3 regions of the Aquincola agrisoli genome follow, and region 3 is predicted to be linked to each of the others. Evidence: predicted binding sites of a transcription regulator. Region 3 holds the regulator's gene; each other region holds the start of a gene.
What was found. The regulator LexA, encoded in region 3, represses DNA repair genes until DNA is damaged. The targets are predictions, from matches to a motif close to ACTGTATNNNNATACAGT.
Positions count from the first base shown of each region.

Region 1 (4,952 bases), on a different contig from region 3:
CGCCCCGTGCTGTTGCGCGATCTCGCGCACGATGGCCAGGCCCAGCCCCGAACCGTCCACGTTCGTGCCGAGCGCCCGGTAGAACGCCTGGAAGACCAGCTCGCGTTCCGATTCCGGGATGCCGGGCCCGGTGTCCTCCACCTGCAGCACCACCACCTGGCCGAACGGATCGGCCACGACGCGCACGGTGACCGCGCCCCCGGACGGGGTGTATTGCAGCGCGTTGTCGACCAGGTTGCGCATCAGCTCGCGTACCAGGACGGGCTGCCCCAGGATGCGCACCGACGGCCCCGCGCTGTGCGCATCCGGCCCCTCGTAGCCCAGGTCGATGCGCTTGTCGAGCGCCCGCGGCACGAAGTCGCGCACGGTCTCCACGGCCAGCCGCGGCAGGCTCATTTCCTGGCGGCGGTGGGCCTGCTCCTTGTCCTCGGCACGCGCCATCGCCAGCAGCTGGTTGACCATGTGCGCGGCCCGCTGCGTGGAGCGCGCGATCTGCTGCAGCGAGCGCTTGACCGACTGCGCATCGCCCCCGTCGTCGATCTCGCGCTGCGCCAGCTCGGCCTGCATGCGCAGTCCGGCCAGCGGCGTCTTCAGCTGGTGGGCCGCGTCCGCCAGGAAGTGCTTCTGCGCACCGATGGAGACATCGAGCCGGCTCAGCAGGTCGTTGATCGAGCGCACCAGCGGCGCCACCTCGTCGGGTGCGTCGCGCTCCTCGATCGGCGACAGGTCGTGGCTCTCCCGCTCGCGGATGCGCCGCTGCAGCGCATTGAGCGGCGAGAGCCCGCGCGCCAGCGCCAGCCAGACCAGCAGCACCGCCACCGGCAGGATCACGAACTGCGGCAGGATCACGCCGCGGAAGATCTCGGTGGCCAGCCTCGACCGCTTGTCCAGCGTCTGGGCGACCTGCACCAGCGGCACCGCGCCGGCGGGGGCGTTGGGATCCGCGAGCCACATGTAGGCGATGCGCACCGGATCGCTCAGTACCACGTCGTCGCGGAACCTCAATTCGCCCGGGGCCGCACGCTCCTCGTCCGGCACCGGCAGGTCGCGGTCTCCCGCGACGAACTCGCCCCGCAGGCCCAGCACTTGGTAAAAGACCTGGTCGGTGTCGTCGCTGCGCAGGATCTCCGCTGCGGCTTCCGGGATCTTCACCCGGACCATCGCCGGCAGACTGCCGCCCGCCTCCACCGACACCCGCCGCGCCACCGTGCGTGCCAGCTCGCCCAGTTCACGGTCGTAGGGGCGGTTGGCGATGCCCTGCGCGACGAGCCAGGTCAGCGCGACGCTGATCGGCCACAGCAGCAGCAGCGGCGCGAGCATCCAATCGAGGATCTCGCCGAACAGCGAGCGCTGCTCACGCTGGGGAGCTGGCATGCCCGGTGATCGAACCCCGGGCACTCAGCCCGGGATCTTCTCGAGGCAGTAGCCCAGGCCGCGGACCGTCGCGATCCGCACGGGGCCCTGCTCGATCTTCTTGCGCAGGCGGTGGATGTAGACCTCGATCGCGTTGTTGCTCACCTCTTCGCCCCACTCGCACAGGCGTTCGACGAGCTGGTCCTTGCTGACGAGCCGGCCCGCACGCTGCAGCAGCACCTCCAGCAGCGACAGCTCGCGCGCCGACAGGTCGACCATCTGGTCGTTCAGGTACGCGACGCGACCGGTGGCGTCGAAGCTCAGCGGCCCATGCTTGATGACGGTGGCCGCCGTGCCGAGGCCGCGGCGCGTGAGCGCACGCACACGCGCCTCCAGTTCGGCCAGGGAGAACGGCTTGGCCATGTAGTCGTCGGCGCCCAGGTCCAGGCCCTTGACCCGCTGCTCGACGCTGTCGGCGGCCGTGAGAATGAGCACCGGCACGCTCGCCCCGCGCGTGCGCAGCCTGCGCAGCACCTCCAGGCCGTGCAGCTTGGGCAGCCCGAGGTCGAGGATCAGCAGGTCGAACTCGTGTGCCGCCAGCGCGGCATCCGCCTCGCTGCCGCTGCTCACCTGGTCGACCGCGTAGCCGGCATTGCGCAGGGAGCGCACCAACCCATCGGCGAGAACCTGATCATCTTCGGCTATCAGAATGCGCACGATGTTGTCTCCTGTCTCGCTGATTCTAGGGATCCGGCGAAGCTGCGAATCGGGCCGCAAAGCACTGTACGAATATCCAGCTTCAGGCTATCATCGCGACCATTCCCCGGAGAACGCCATGGACGCACCCGTGAAAGCCTTGAACACCGAAAAAGCCAAGGCCCTGCAAGCCGCCCTCACGCAGATCGAAAAGCAGTTCGGCAAGGGCTCCATCATGCGCCTGGGCGACGGCGAGGTGGCGGAAGACATACAAGTCGTGTCAACCGGCTCGCTCGGCCTCGACATCGCCTTGGGTGTCGGCGGCCTGCCGCGCGGCCGCGTCGTCGAGATCTACGGGCCGGAATCGTCAGGCAAGACCACGCTCACGCTGCAGGTCATCGCAGAGATGCAAAAGCAGCACGGCGTCTGCGCCTTCATCGATGCGGAACACGCCCTGGACGTGCAGTACGCGCAAAAGCTCGGCGTCAACCTGCAAGACCTCCTCATTTCCCAGCCGGACACCGGCGAGCAGGCCCTGGAGATCGTCGATGCGCTCGTGCGCTCCGGCTCCATCGACCTGATCGTCGTGGACTCCGTGGCCGCCCTCACCCCCAAGGCGGAACTCGAAGGCGAGATGGGTGATTCGCTACCCGGCCTGCAGGCCCGCCTGATGAGCCAGGCCCTGCGCAAGCTCACCGGCACGATCAAGAAGACCAACACCATGGTCATCTTCATCAACCAGATCCGCATGAAGATCGGCGTGATGTTCGGCAACCCCGAAACCACGACCGGCGGCAATGCGCTGAAGTTCTACGCCTCGGTGCGCCTGGATATACGCCGCACCGGCAGCATCAAGAAGGGCGAGGAAGTCATCGGCAGCGAGACCAAGGTCAAGGTCGTCAAGAACAAGGTATCGCCCCCGTTCAAAACCGCCGAGTTCGACATCCTCTACGGCGAAGGCATCAGCCGCGAGGGCGAGATCATCGACATGGGCGTCGACGCACGCATCCTCGACAAGTCCGGCGCCTGGTACGCCTACAACGGCGAAAAGATCGGCCAAGGCAAGGACAACGCACGCGAGTTCCTGCGCGAGAACCCTGATGTGGCGCAGGAAATCGAGAACAAGGTGCGAGAGACGCTCGGCATCCCCCTGTTGCCGAGCGGCGCCCCGGCCGCTGCCGCTGAATAAGGGCGGGACCTCGTTCGACGGCCGGCTGTGCCTGCGCCTGCGCGGATCTCGCTGAAAGCGCGGGCATTGCAGCTGCTCGCGCAGCGCGAACACAGCCGCAGCGAGCTTCGCCGCAAGCTGATGCGGCACGCGGTGGAGGCCTGCAACGCCGTCGCGGCCACGGGCGAAGAGGCATCGTCCGCCCCTGGCCCCTGCCTCGACAAGCTGCTCGACTGGCTGGAGGCGCACCGCTACCTGTCGGAGGAGCGGTTCGTCGAGAGCCGCGTGCACGCGAGGTCGCCGCGCTTCGGCAACCTGCGCATCCAACAGGAACTGGCGCGGCACGGCGTAGCGCTCGACAGCACCGCCGCCACGCAGCTCCAACTCACCGAGTTCGAACGTGCCCAGGCCGTGTGGCGGCGCAAGTTCGGCAGCCCCGCCACCGATGCGGCACAACGCGCCAAGCAGATGCGCTTTCTGGCCGGACGAGGGTTTTCGGGTGACGTCATCCGCCGCGTGGTGCGGGGCGGCGACGGCGAGTGAACCGGCGGTCGAACGGGCCGGCCAGCCCCTGACTTGCAATCAGCCTCAGGGCGCTGGCTGCTTGCTGCACTGCAAAATGCTACATTCCCGCGGTTTTCCCTAGCGTGCCGAGGTGCTGCAACGCGCCATCTGCCCGCAACGCACCGCGATCATGGCCTTCCGTTCCGCCGCCCTCCGTCGTCCCAGGCATCGATGCACGATCGTCCTGCGTGGCGTCTCGCGCATCGGGACGCCGCGCGCCGTGATTGACAATAACGTCCCGTTCCCGCCCGTCGCGGCGCATTGACGACGGACCACCGTCCTCAGCGCGCCGCTGTCTGCCCCTCCCCCAGAAGACAAGCCTATGAAGATCCACGAGTACCAAGGCAAAGAAGTGCTGCGCCAGTTCGGCGTTCCGGTGCCGCGCGGCTACCCCGCGTTCACCGTGCAGGAAGCAGTCGAGGCTGCGCAGAAACTGGGCGGCAGCGTCTGGGTCGTCAAGGCGCAGATCCACGCTGGCGGCCGCGGTAAGGGCGGCGGCGTCAAGCTCGGCCGCTCGATGGAAGACGTGAAGAAGCTGGCCGGCGAGATCCTCGGCATGCAGCTCGTCACGCACCAGACCGGCCCGGAAGGCCAGAAGGTCCGCCGCCTCTACATCGAAGAAGGCGCCGACATCCAGAAGGAACTCTACGTCTCGCTGGTCACCGACCGCGCTTCGCAGAAGGTGGCCTTCATCGCCTCCAGCGAAGGCGGCATGGACATCGAGGAAGTGGCGCACTCCACGCCCGAGAAGATCATCACCGAGCTGGTCGACCCGCTGACGGGCCTGACCGCCGAGCAGAGCAAGAAGATCGCCACGGCCATCGGCCTCACCGGCGCATCGGTGGACCAGGCGGTCGACCTGTTCGCCAAGCTCTACAAGTGCTACATGGACACCGACGCGTCGCTGGTGGAGATCAACCCGCTGAACTGCGACAGCAAGGGCAACCTGATCGCCCTGGACGCCAAGTTCAACTTCGACTCGAACGCCCTGTTCCGTCATCCTGAAATCGTCGCCTACCGCGACCTAGACGAGGAAGACCCGGCCGAAATCGAAGCCAGCAAGTTCGACCTCGCCTACATCAGCCTCGACGGCAACATCGGCTGCCTGGTGAACGGCGCCGGCTTGGCGATGGCCACGATGGACACCATCAAGCTGTTCGGCGGCGAGCCG
Region 1 covers NZ_JAZIBG010000028.1:688,869-693,820, forward strand. The annotation lists gene V4F39_RS14845 (sensor histidine kinase) at 1-1,374, opposite strand, end outside; gene V4F39_RS14850 (response regulator transcription factor) at 1,399-2,070, opposite strand; gene recA (recombinase RecA) at 2,189-3,238, shown strand; gene recX (recombination regulator RecX) at 3,266-3,760, shown strand; gene sucC (ADP-forming succinate--CoA ligase subunit beta) at 4,104-4,952, shown strand, end outside.
Region 1: recA (recombinase RecA) is a predicted target of LexA. The motif match lies at 2,134-2,151, and genes of this name have one in related genera.

Region 2 (4,952 bases), on a different contig from region 3:
CGCTGCCCTTGCGGGACGTTGTCGATGATCTTCACGCCTGCCAATGCGGTGGCATCCGGCCCTCGGCGGGGGTCCAGCTTCCCGTGAATGAAGAGCGTCATGTGCACGCCGAAGGCAGCGGACTCGCCTTGGTTCTGCAGGATGAGCTTCATCGTGCGTCCGTCATATTCAACGCTCTTGAGCGTGATGCGCGGCGGCTTTTCGGCGGCGAAGTATTGCGACTGCTCCTGCCGGGTCAATCGCGTTTCACGAAGGGCCAGCCAAGCAAAGAGGGTTGTCAGCACGAGGGAGGCCGCGGCGATGATGAGGCCGATCAGGGTCGCCCATTGAGCCGGCACACGGCGTCGCTTATCGAGCAAGTCGTCGCCCATCAGCAGCTTGCTCCAAAATTCTCACGCAGGGCGTCTCGTGCTGGCAAGCGGCACGCACGGGTGCGCTGGGAGTCGCGCAGCCCAGTGCGTCCAAGGTTTGGCTACGCCGCAAGGCGGTGCTCGTAGTACGGCCGCTCGCGGTCCTCGAGGATCGCGTCGAGGGTGGCTGGGTCGGTGCCCTGCGGGTTGAGCCAGAGGTCCAGGTACTCGGCCTTGATCGGCACGATGCACCGATCGTGCCCTGCCGCCGCCACCTCCGGTGGTGGCTCATCGGTGATCGCCGCGAACGAGAGCAGCTTGTCGCCGTCCGCGCCTACCCACTTCGACCAGAGACACGCCACGAGCATCGGCCGGCGGTCAGCAGGCACGAACTCCAGCACCACGTTGCTGCCGTCCCGGTCGACGTTCTCATAAAAGCGGTCGACCAGCATCACGCCGTGCGTATAGCCAAAAACCGACCGCCAGAACGGACCCTGAAGGTTGTCGCGCCTGGCGTTGTAGGTGCCCGGGTAGCGCTGATCGTAGGCGGCGGGTGCGCCTGGCGGCCTGCATTGGTAGCGCATCGGCTTCACGACGCGGCGTCCGCCCTCGACCACCATGACCGGTGCGTACCAACCGGGGAAGATGCGCGAATCCCTGTCCAGGGCCTCCGTGCGCTGGAGATCGTCGAGCCAACCTTTGAGACTGGCCATCTTCTTCGTCGCGATGCGCTGGTCGTCTGCCGCCTTTTTGGTGGGTTTGACCGCGAGCTGGTGCTCGGCGTTTACCAGCCGAGCGCGCTGGGCAAACAGTTCCTGCTGCCACTCAGTCGCCTGCCGGCCGTTGGCCAGCGTGATGTAGCGCGCGATCCGGACCTCATCGTCGGTGCGGGGCGCTTTGAGAAAAGCACGCTCCAGGGCTTTGGGGATCTTCGGCTTGCCGTGCCGACGGATCTCGTCCGGGTCCCACTTCCACCAGAAGAGCTTGACGAACTCGTCGATGCTCAACGAGGCGCCCCATTCGCGCGTGTAGCGGCGGAAATCGGCTTCGACCTGGGCGCTGTAACACATAGGGGCCTCCTCATACGAGTCTAAGGCGCGGGTTCAACTCGCGGCAGGGCTGCCGATCTGCACCGACGCTCCCAAGGCATCGTTCTGAATCGCTGCCGTAACAATTTCAGTTATCCACAGATGGTGTGGACAACCGTGTGGGTGACCGGTGGACCGATCTCAGGCAACGCAGCAAATGCGGGCCTGCGGCAAGCCTGCTGCACAAAGCATCAAACGGCAGATTTGACAGCCGTGGCCGGAGTGCCGATTCGACAGGGCGGCACCGGTTGAGGTACTGTATAAAACAACAGCCTCCTGCGCCATGTCCGCCGCCGTCCTTGCCGCCGCTCCTGCGACCACCCCTGCTCTCTCTGCCAGCCCGCTGCCGGCCCACGTCGCGACGGCCATGTGGCGCGCGTCGGAGTTGGGCAGCGCGACGGGCGACGTTGTGCCATCGGGTTTCACAGCGCTCGACGCCGAACTGCCCGGTGGCGGCTGGCCTTGTCGTGCAGTCTCCGAGATCCTGGCGCCGCAGCCCGGCGTCTTGGAGTACCGCTTGTTGGGCGGCGCCCTGCGCCATGCCGTGGCCGCAGGTCGCACCGTCGTGCTGATCGGCCCGCCTGGCACACCGCACCTGCCGGGGCTGCGCCATGCGGGCCTGGACGAACGCCATGTGGTGTGGATTCGAGCGGACGCGCCGTCCGAACGGTTGTGGTGCACAGAACTGCTGGTGAAGTCCGGCGCTTGCGGTGCGGTGGTGGCCTGGCTGCCCCAGGCGCGGCCCGAACAGGTGCGCCGGCTGCAGGTCTGCGCCCAGTCCTGCGATGCGCCGACCTTCCTGCTGCGCCCGCTGGCCGCACGCCATGAACCGTCGGCCGCACCGCTGCGTGTGCTGGCCACGGTCGGATTGGATTGGGAACTGCACCTGCAGATCCTCAAACGCCGCGGTGGCACGCACGATGGTGTCCTGACGGTGCCATCGATCCCGGGCGGCCTGGCCGCCGTGTTGACGCCGCGCCTGCTGCAGCCCAGCCGCCTCATTGAGCGCGTGGAAAGGAACGTTGATGCTGTGGGCCGCCCTGCGCCTGCCCGCCGAAGCCACAGCACCGCCCACTGACGCACTGAGGGGGCTCTCGCTGTGGGCGCTGCAGTTCACGCCGCGGGTGGCGCTGCGCGACGAGGCGGTGGTGATGGAGCTGGCCAGCTCCGTCCGCCTGTTCGGCGGCAAGCGCGCGCTGCGTGATCGCATCACGGCCGAATCGAAGGAGCTGGGGGTGGTTGCCGTGGCCTGGGCGCCCAACAGCATCGCAGGCCTGGCGCTGGCACGTGCCGGGGTGGAGAGCGGGTTTCGGCCGGGATTGACCGAAGTGCTCGACCGGCTGCCGATGCAGACGCTGACCGCCGGACGGTCGCACCTGGTGACGCTATCGCAGCTGGGTTGCCAAACGCTCGGCGACCTCCGGCGCCTGCCGCGCGGCGGCCTGGTGCGGCGCTTCGACAGCAGCTTGCTGTCGGCCTTGGACCAGGCCTACGGCCTGCGGCCCGAGGCGCATGAGTGGCTGTCGCTGCCCGACACCTTCGAGGCGCGCCTGGAACTGCCGTTCCGCGTCGAGGTGGCGCCGGCCCTGTTGTACGGTGCCCGGCGCCTGCTGTTGCAGCTCTGCGGCTGGCTGGCTGCGCGCCATGCCGGGACGACCGCGATCCGACTGCGGTGGATGCACGATGCGATGCGGCCCCGCAGCGCGGACCCGGGCGACGAACTGATCGTGCGCACCGCCACGGCGACTCGGGACCTGGAGCACCTGTGCCGGCTACTGGCCGAGAACCTGGCCAAGATCACCTTGCAGGCGCCGGCCGGGGACCTGGTGCTCGAAGCCCTCGACGTGCAGCCGCTCGATGAGCGCAGCGCATCGCTGCTGCCGGACGTCGTCCATGAGGGCGAGACGCTGGCGTTGGTTCTGGAGCGCATCGCAGCGCGTCTGGGGCCGGACAAGGTGCTGCGGCCGGTGCTGAATGCCGATCATCGCGTGGAATGGATGCAGCACTGGCAACCGGCATCGCAGCCCCTGCCCCGCCGACCGCTGCCGGCCACCGATCTGCCGCAGCCGACCCGCCTGTTCCCCGAGCCCATCCGCCTGGCGATGAGCGGGCCGCGGCCGATGTACCAGGGCGTGCTGCAACTGCTGACCGGGCCCCACCGCATTGAAGGCGGCTGGTGGCACCGCGTCGAAGGTGAGGATGGACCTTGCGCGCTGCAGCTGCAGCGCGACTACTGGCTCGCGCTGAGCCCGCACGCCGGCGCGCTGTGGGTGTTCCAGACGCGGCTCGATGACGAATGGGCGTGGTACCTCCATGGCACGTTCGCATGATCCGCTGCAGGTGCCCCGCTATGCGGAGCTGTGGTGCCTGTCGAACTTCTCGTTCCTGCGCGGCGGCAGTTCGCCCGAGGAACTGGTCGAACGCGCGAGGCAGTTGGGCTACACCGCCCTCGCCCTGACGGACGAATGCTCCGTGGCAGGCGTGGTGCGGGCCCACGTCGCCGCCAAGGAGCACGGCCTGCCGATCATCATCGGGTCGCAGTTCGAGGTGCAGGGCGACGCGCCCTTCACGATGATCGTGCTGGCCACCAACATGCACGGGTACGGCAACCTGTGCCAGTTCATCACCCGTTTGCGCCGCTCGGCACCCAAGGGCACCTACCGGCTTAACCGAGACGAGATCCATGCCCTTGCGCTGCAGGACTGCCTGGTGCTCGCCGCACCGGCGCGTGCCTCGACGCCGACGCAGTTGGCGACGATCGGCCAATGGCTCCTGCAGCACTTCAGCGGGCGCTGCTGGCTCGCCGTGGCGCTGCTGCGCGAGATCAGCGACGAGATGTGGTTGCACCGGCTGCGCCAGGTGAGTGAGGCGACCGCCGTGCCGCTGGTGGCCGCGGGCGACGTGCACCTGCATGTCCGCTCGCGCAAACCCCTGCAGGACGTGATGACCGCCGTGCGCGTGGGCCGCCCGCTGACGCAGTGCGGATGGGCGCTGCAGCCCAACGCGGAGCGCCACCTGCGCACCCGGCTGCGCCTTGCCCAGACGTACCCCGACGACCTGCTCGCAGAGACCCTCCGCGTGGCCGCACGCTGCGAGTTCTCGCTGGACGAGCTGAAGTACCAGTACCCCAACGAAGTGATCCCGGACGGTCACACCGCATCGTCCTACCTGCGGCAGCTGACCTACGAAGGCGCGGGACGCCGGTGGCCGCAGGGCATGTCGGCCACCGTCCAGACGCAGATCGAGCACGAGCTGCAGCTGATCGAGGAGCTGCATTACGAGCACTACTTCCTGACCGTCGCCGACATCGTCATGTTCGCGCGCTCGCGGCACATCCTCTGCCAGGGCCGCGGCTCGGCCGCCAACTCGGTCGTGTGCTACTGCCTGGGCGTGACCGAGGTTGACCCGGCGCGCATGGCCACACTGTTCGAGCGGTTCATCTCGAAGGAGCGCAACGAGCCGCCCGACATCGACGTGGACTTCGAACACGAGCGGCGCGAAGAGGTCATCCAAT
Region 2 covers NZ_JAZIBG010000051.1:50,013-54,964, reverse strand. The annotation lists gene V4F39_RS23835 (hypothetical protein) at 1-371, opposite strand, end outside; gene V4F39_RS23830 (SOS response-associated peptidase family protein) at 473-1,420, opposite strand; gene imuA (translesion DNA synthesis-associated protein ImuA) at 1,722-2,516, shown strand; gene V4F39_RS23820 (Y-family DNA polymerase) at 2,464-3,768, shown strand; gene V4F39_RS23815 (error-prone DNA polymerase) at 3,752-4,952, shown strand, end outside.
Region 2: imuA (translesion DNA synthesis-associated protein ImuA) is a predicted target of LexA. The motif match lies at 1,694-1,711, and genes of this name have one in related genera.

Region 3 (4,952 bases):
GGTGAACTGGCCGGCCGCCGCGAGCGCGGTCACCAGCACCACCGCCATCAGGGCGGGATGGGAGAACACCGCCTGCCACGACCGCAGGCTCATGGCCGGCGGGCGCACGCCGTCGGGCACCTCGTGCCAGACCCACGCCGCGGCGATGGCGGCGAGCACGCCCACGGTGCCGAAGGCGTAGCGCCAGCCGAAGGTCTCGCCGATGAAGCTGTGCAGCGGCATGCCCAGCACGCTGGCGACCGACCAGCCGAGGAAGATGAAGGTGATGGCGCGGCCCCGCGCCGCCGGCGCGGCGAGCCAGGCGATGGAGGCCGCGGCCTGCGGGGTGAACACCGCTGCCGCCAGCACACAGGCCGCCCGCACGAGGATGAGCGACGCATAGCTGGGCATCAGTGCCGACAGCCCGTGCCCGAGCGCATACCAGGCCAGCGACAGCGTCAACAGCCGGCGGCGGTCCCAGCCGCCGACCACGGCCGCCAGCAGCGGGGCGCCCAGCGCCATCACCACGGCGGCGATCGTGATCAGCTGGCCGCCGACCGCCACGCTCACCTGCAGCGAGCGGGTCAGGTCGTTGAGCGACCCGGCCGTCACCATCACGCCGCAGCCGATGGCGAAGTTGCCGAAGAGCAGGGACCAGCGCAGCGCGGCGGCAGGCTCGGCGCCGGCAGCCGGCGCGGCGTTCACCGGTGCACCTTCAGCGCTTCGGGGTTGAGCAGGTTGGTGGGCTGCTGGTTGACGAAATTGACCACGTTCTGGAACGCGGCACCGAAGTACAGCTCGTAGCTGTCCTGCTCCACATAGCCGATGTGCGGCGTGCACACGGCGTTCTCCAGCCGCAGCAGCGGATGGCCCTGCAGGATCGGCTCGCTCTCGAACACGTCGACTGCGGCCATGCCCGGGCGGCCCTTGTTCAGGCCGGACACGAGGGCGTTCTCCTCCACCAGCTCGGCCCGAGAGGTGTTGACGAAGAGCGAGGTCGGCTTCATGCGCGAGAGGTCTTCCAGCGTCACGATGCCGCGGGTCTCGTCGTTCAGCCGCAGCTGCAGGGTCAGCACGTCGCAGGTCTCGAAGAATGCCTCCTTCGAGACGGCGGTGGCCAGGCCGTCGGCGCGCGCCCGGTCGAGCGAAGGCTGGCGACCCCAGACGATGACGTCCATGCCGAAGGCCCGGCCGTAGCCGGCCAGCAGCTGGCCGATGCGGCCGTAGCCCCAGATGCCGAGCGTCTTGCCGCGCAACACCTGCCCAACGCCGAAGTTGGGCGGCATGCCGGCGGCCTTGAGCCCCGACTGCTGCCAGGCGCCGTGCTTCAGGTTGCCGATGTACTGGGGCAGCCGCCGCATCGCAGACAGGATCAGCGCCCAGGTCAGCTCCGCCGGGGCGATGGGCGAGCCCACCCCCTCGGCCACCGCGATGCCCAGGCGTGTGCAGGCCTCGACGTCGATGTGCGAACCGACCTTGCCGGTCTGGGAGATCAGCTTGAGTTTGGGGAGTTTTTCCAGCAGTTGCCGGGGGAACGCGGTGCGTTCACGGATCAGCACCAGTACGTCGGCGTCGCGCAGGCGCACCGAGAGTTGTCCGATGCCCTTGACCGTGTTGGTGAACACCTTGGCATTCAGCGGCTCGAGCAGCGATGCGCACTTGAGCTTGCGCACCGCATCCTGGTAATCGTCGAGGATGATGATGTTCATGTGGCCCGGCATTGTGCCTCGGCCACGCCGGCCGCTTCAGAGCGTGGAGAAGCCGCTCGCGAAGTACGTGCCGGGGAAAACGCCGTCCAGGCTGCGCCGCAGCGATTCGCGCAGGCGCGCGCCGTTGAGGGCGTCGTGGCGCAGCACCTCGAACACCGCCGAGCGCAGCAGCCACAGGTCCTCGGGCGTCTGCGCGCTGCGCACCTGCTTGCGCAGCCAGTCCACGCCGGGTGCGCTGGCGTCGGTCGTGGCGAGCACCTGCATGAACGCCTGCTTGGTCTCGACGAAGGCACGGCGGGCGGCGATGCGCGCCAGCTGGGCGGTCGGCGCGATGTTGCGCATGCCGCCCGAGACGGTGTAGTTGCGCGGCTCGCCCGGTGCGGCGGGCCGGCGTGCCGGAGGGCGGTCGATCGCGGGCACGAGCGGCACCGGGTTCATGCGTCGAGCGCGCCGAAGCCGGATTTCGGGGCGCGGGTCGGGAAGTGGCGGTTCAGCCGTTCCATGCGGTGCAACGCCTCGCGCTGGCTGTGGTGCAGCGAGACCAGCTGGAACACCGCCGAGCGCAGGTGCCAGAGCTCCCGTGGCGAGCGGGCGGTGCGCACGCGGTCGGCCAGCAGGCCGGCCTGCGGCGTCTCGATGTCCTTCAGGCAGGCGACGAAATCGTCACGGGTGCGCTGCAGCCGGCGCGATGCGGCGGGCACCACGTCCGTTTGCCATGGCGCCGGCGCCGACAGCCAGCGCAGCAGCCGGGACCACAGCGGATCGACCGACGACAGCACCGCAGGCGGGCAGACCTCGACCCGCGCGCTGCCGCTCACCCGCAGGCGTCGTACTTGGAACAGGAAGGCGTTGAGCATGGTCTGCGGGATATCGGCGCGTGGCTTCGTGAATAAAGCCATTCTTTGCGCCGCTTCCGCGGTGCGAAGCGCCGATAAGGCGCCCGTAACCGTGCTTGTTGGCCGCTGCCCCGTGGGGCGGCGGACCGCCTCAGCCGCGCTCGACCTGGCCGTACAACCGCTTGCGCTGCGGGGTGTAGGCCCACCACGGCGCGGCCGCGGCACCGCCCATGAAATCGGTCACCGCCATGAAGGTGTCCAGCACGCACGGGTCCTGCCGCTTGCCGGTGGCGGCGCACAGCGCCTGGTAGAGGACGAAGGCGTCGCGGCCGAGCAGGTCGCGTGGGTGCTGGATGCCGATCTGCCGCAGGCCGGCCGCCAGCGCGGGGCCGACGTTGGGCAGCTGCTCCAGCGCCGTGCAGGCACCGGCGTCGACGGCCTTGGGCGACTTGACCAGGGTGCGCCGCATCGTGTTGCCGCCTACATCAGCATCGAGTTGCGCACGAGGCCGACCGCCAGGCCTTCCAGCGAGAAGCTGTCGGCCGGGGAGACAACGATCGGCTCGAACTCAGGGTTCTCCGGCAGCAGGCGGATGCCGCTGCCGCTGCGCTCGAAGCGCTTGACGGTGACGTCGTCCCCCAGCCGTGCGACCACGATCTGCCCGTTGCGGGCCTCGCTGGCCTTCTGCACCGCGAGCAGGTCGCCATCGAGGATGCCGGCATCGCGCATGCTCATGCCCCGCACGCGCAGCAGGTAGTCGGGTTTGCGGGGGAACAGGCTGGCCTCCAGCACGTAGGTCTGGTCGACGTGTTCCTGCGCGAGGATGGGGCTGCCCGCGGCGACGCGGCCGATCAGCGGCAACGTGAGCTGCGACAGGCCGGGCAGCGGCAGGCTGAACTGGCGGCCGCGGGCCTCGCGCGCTTCGTTGACGGCACGCAGCGCGGCGCTGGGCAGGCGGATGCCGCGGGAGGTGCCGCCCACCAGTTCGATGACCCCCTTGCGTGCCAGCGCCTGCAGGTGCTCTTCAGCCGCATTGGCCGAGCGGAAGCCGAGTTGCTGGGCGATCTCGGCGCGCGTGGGCGGCGCGCCCGTACGCTCGATCGCGCTGCGAACCAGGTCGAAAATCTGCTGCTGACGTTCGGTCAGCTTCGGGCGGTCGGCCATCGCGTATCCTGTGGATTCGTCCAGTCACTGTAATCTTATCCAGCTTCGTTGCAAATGCAAAACAAGATCGTGATCCTGGGCACGGGCGGCACCATCGCGGGCGCGGCGGCGTCGCCCACCGACACCGTGGGCTACACGGCGGCGCAGTTCGGCGTCGACGAGCTCGTGGCCGCGGTGCCGGCGCTGGCCGGCCGGCCGCTGGAGACGGCCCAGGTCGCGCAGATCGACAGCAAGGACATGCGGTTCGACGTGTGGTGCGCGCTGGCCGCCGCGGCCGCCGGCCACCTGGCGCGGCCGGAGGTGGCCGGTGTGGTGGTGACGCACGGCACCGACACCCTGGAGGAGAGCGCGTACTTCCTGCAGCGCGTGCTGTCGCCGGCCAAGCCGGTGGTGATGGTGGCGGCGATGCGGCCGGCGACCGCGCTCGGCGCCGACGGTCCGCAGAACCTGCTGGATGCTGTCACGCTGGCCGGCACGCCCGGGGTGCAGGGGGTGTTGGCCGTGCTGGCGGGCACGGTGCACGCGGGGGCGGAGGTGCGCAAGACCCACCCCTACCGGCTCGACGCCTTCGGGTCGGGCGACGCGGGGCCGCTGGCGCGCATCGAAGCGGGCCGGCTGCGGCAGTTCCGGAACTGGCCTGCGTCGGGTGCCGCCGAGGCCGCGCGGTTGGCGCAGAAGGTAGCGCAGGCGGCCGGCCGGTGGCCATGGGTCGAGATCCTGACCAGCACGACCGGTACGGATGGCCGTGCGGTAGACGCGCTGCGTGCGGCCGGCGTGGCGGGCATCGTGGCGGCCGGCACGGGCAACGGGGCGCTGCATGGCGCGATGGAGGCTGCGCTGCGGGAGGCGCAGGCGGCCGGCGTGCGGGTGCTGCGCTGCACCCGTTGCGCAGAGGGCGGCGTGATCGACACGGCCGGCGCCCTGCCTTCCGCCGGCACGCTCACGCCTCAGCAGGCGAGGGTGGCGCTGCTGCTCGCCCTGCTGGACACGCCGGGCGGCGACGCCCGGCCGTGAGGAGCGCCGCGCGCCGCCGACTCAGACGCTGACGTTCAGCGTCACGTCGATGTTGCCGCGGGTGGCGTTCGAGTACGGGCACACCTGGTGCGCCGCGTCGACCAGTTCCTGGGCCTTGGCCTGTTCCCAGCCGGGCAGGCTGATGTTGAGCACCGCGGTGATGCCGAAGCCCACCTTGCCGCCGGCCAGCGGGCCGATGCCGACGTCGGCCGTGATCGAGGCATCGGCCGGCAGCGTGGTCTTCTGCTGG
Region 3 covers NZ_JAZIBG010000056.1:149,013-153,964, reverse strand. The annotation lists gene V4F39_RS25835 (MFS transporter) at 1-684, opposite strand, end outside; gene V4F39_RS25830 (D-2-hydroxyacid dehydrogenase family protein) at 681-1,688, opposite strand; gene V4F39_RS25825 (hypothetical protein) at 1,725-2,126, opposite strand; gene V4F39_RS25820 (hypothetical protein) at 2,123-2,545, opposite strand; gene V4F39_RS25815 (helix-hairpin-helix domain-containing protein) at 2,676-2,993, opposite strand; gene lexA (transcriptional repressor LexA) at 3,005-3,688, opposite strand; gene V4F39_RS25805 (asparaginase) at 3,743-4,702, shown strand; gene V4F39_RS25800 (organic hydroperoxide resistance protein) at 4,724-4,952, opposite strand, start outside.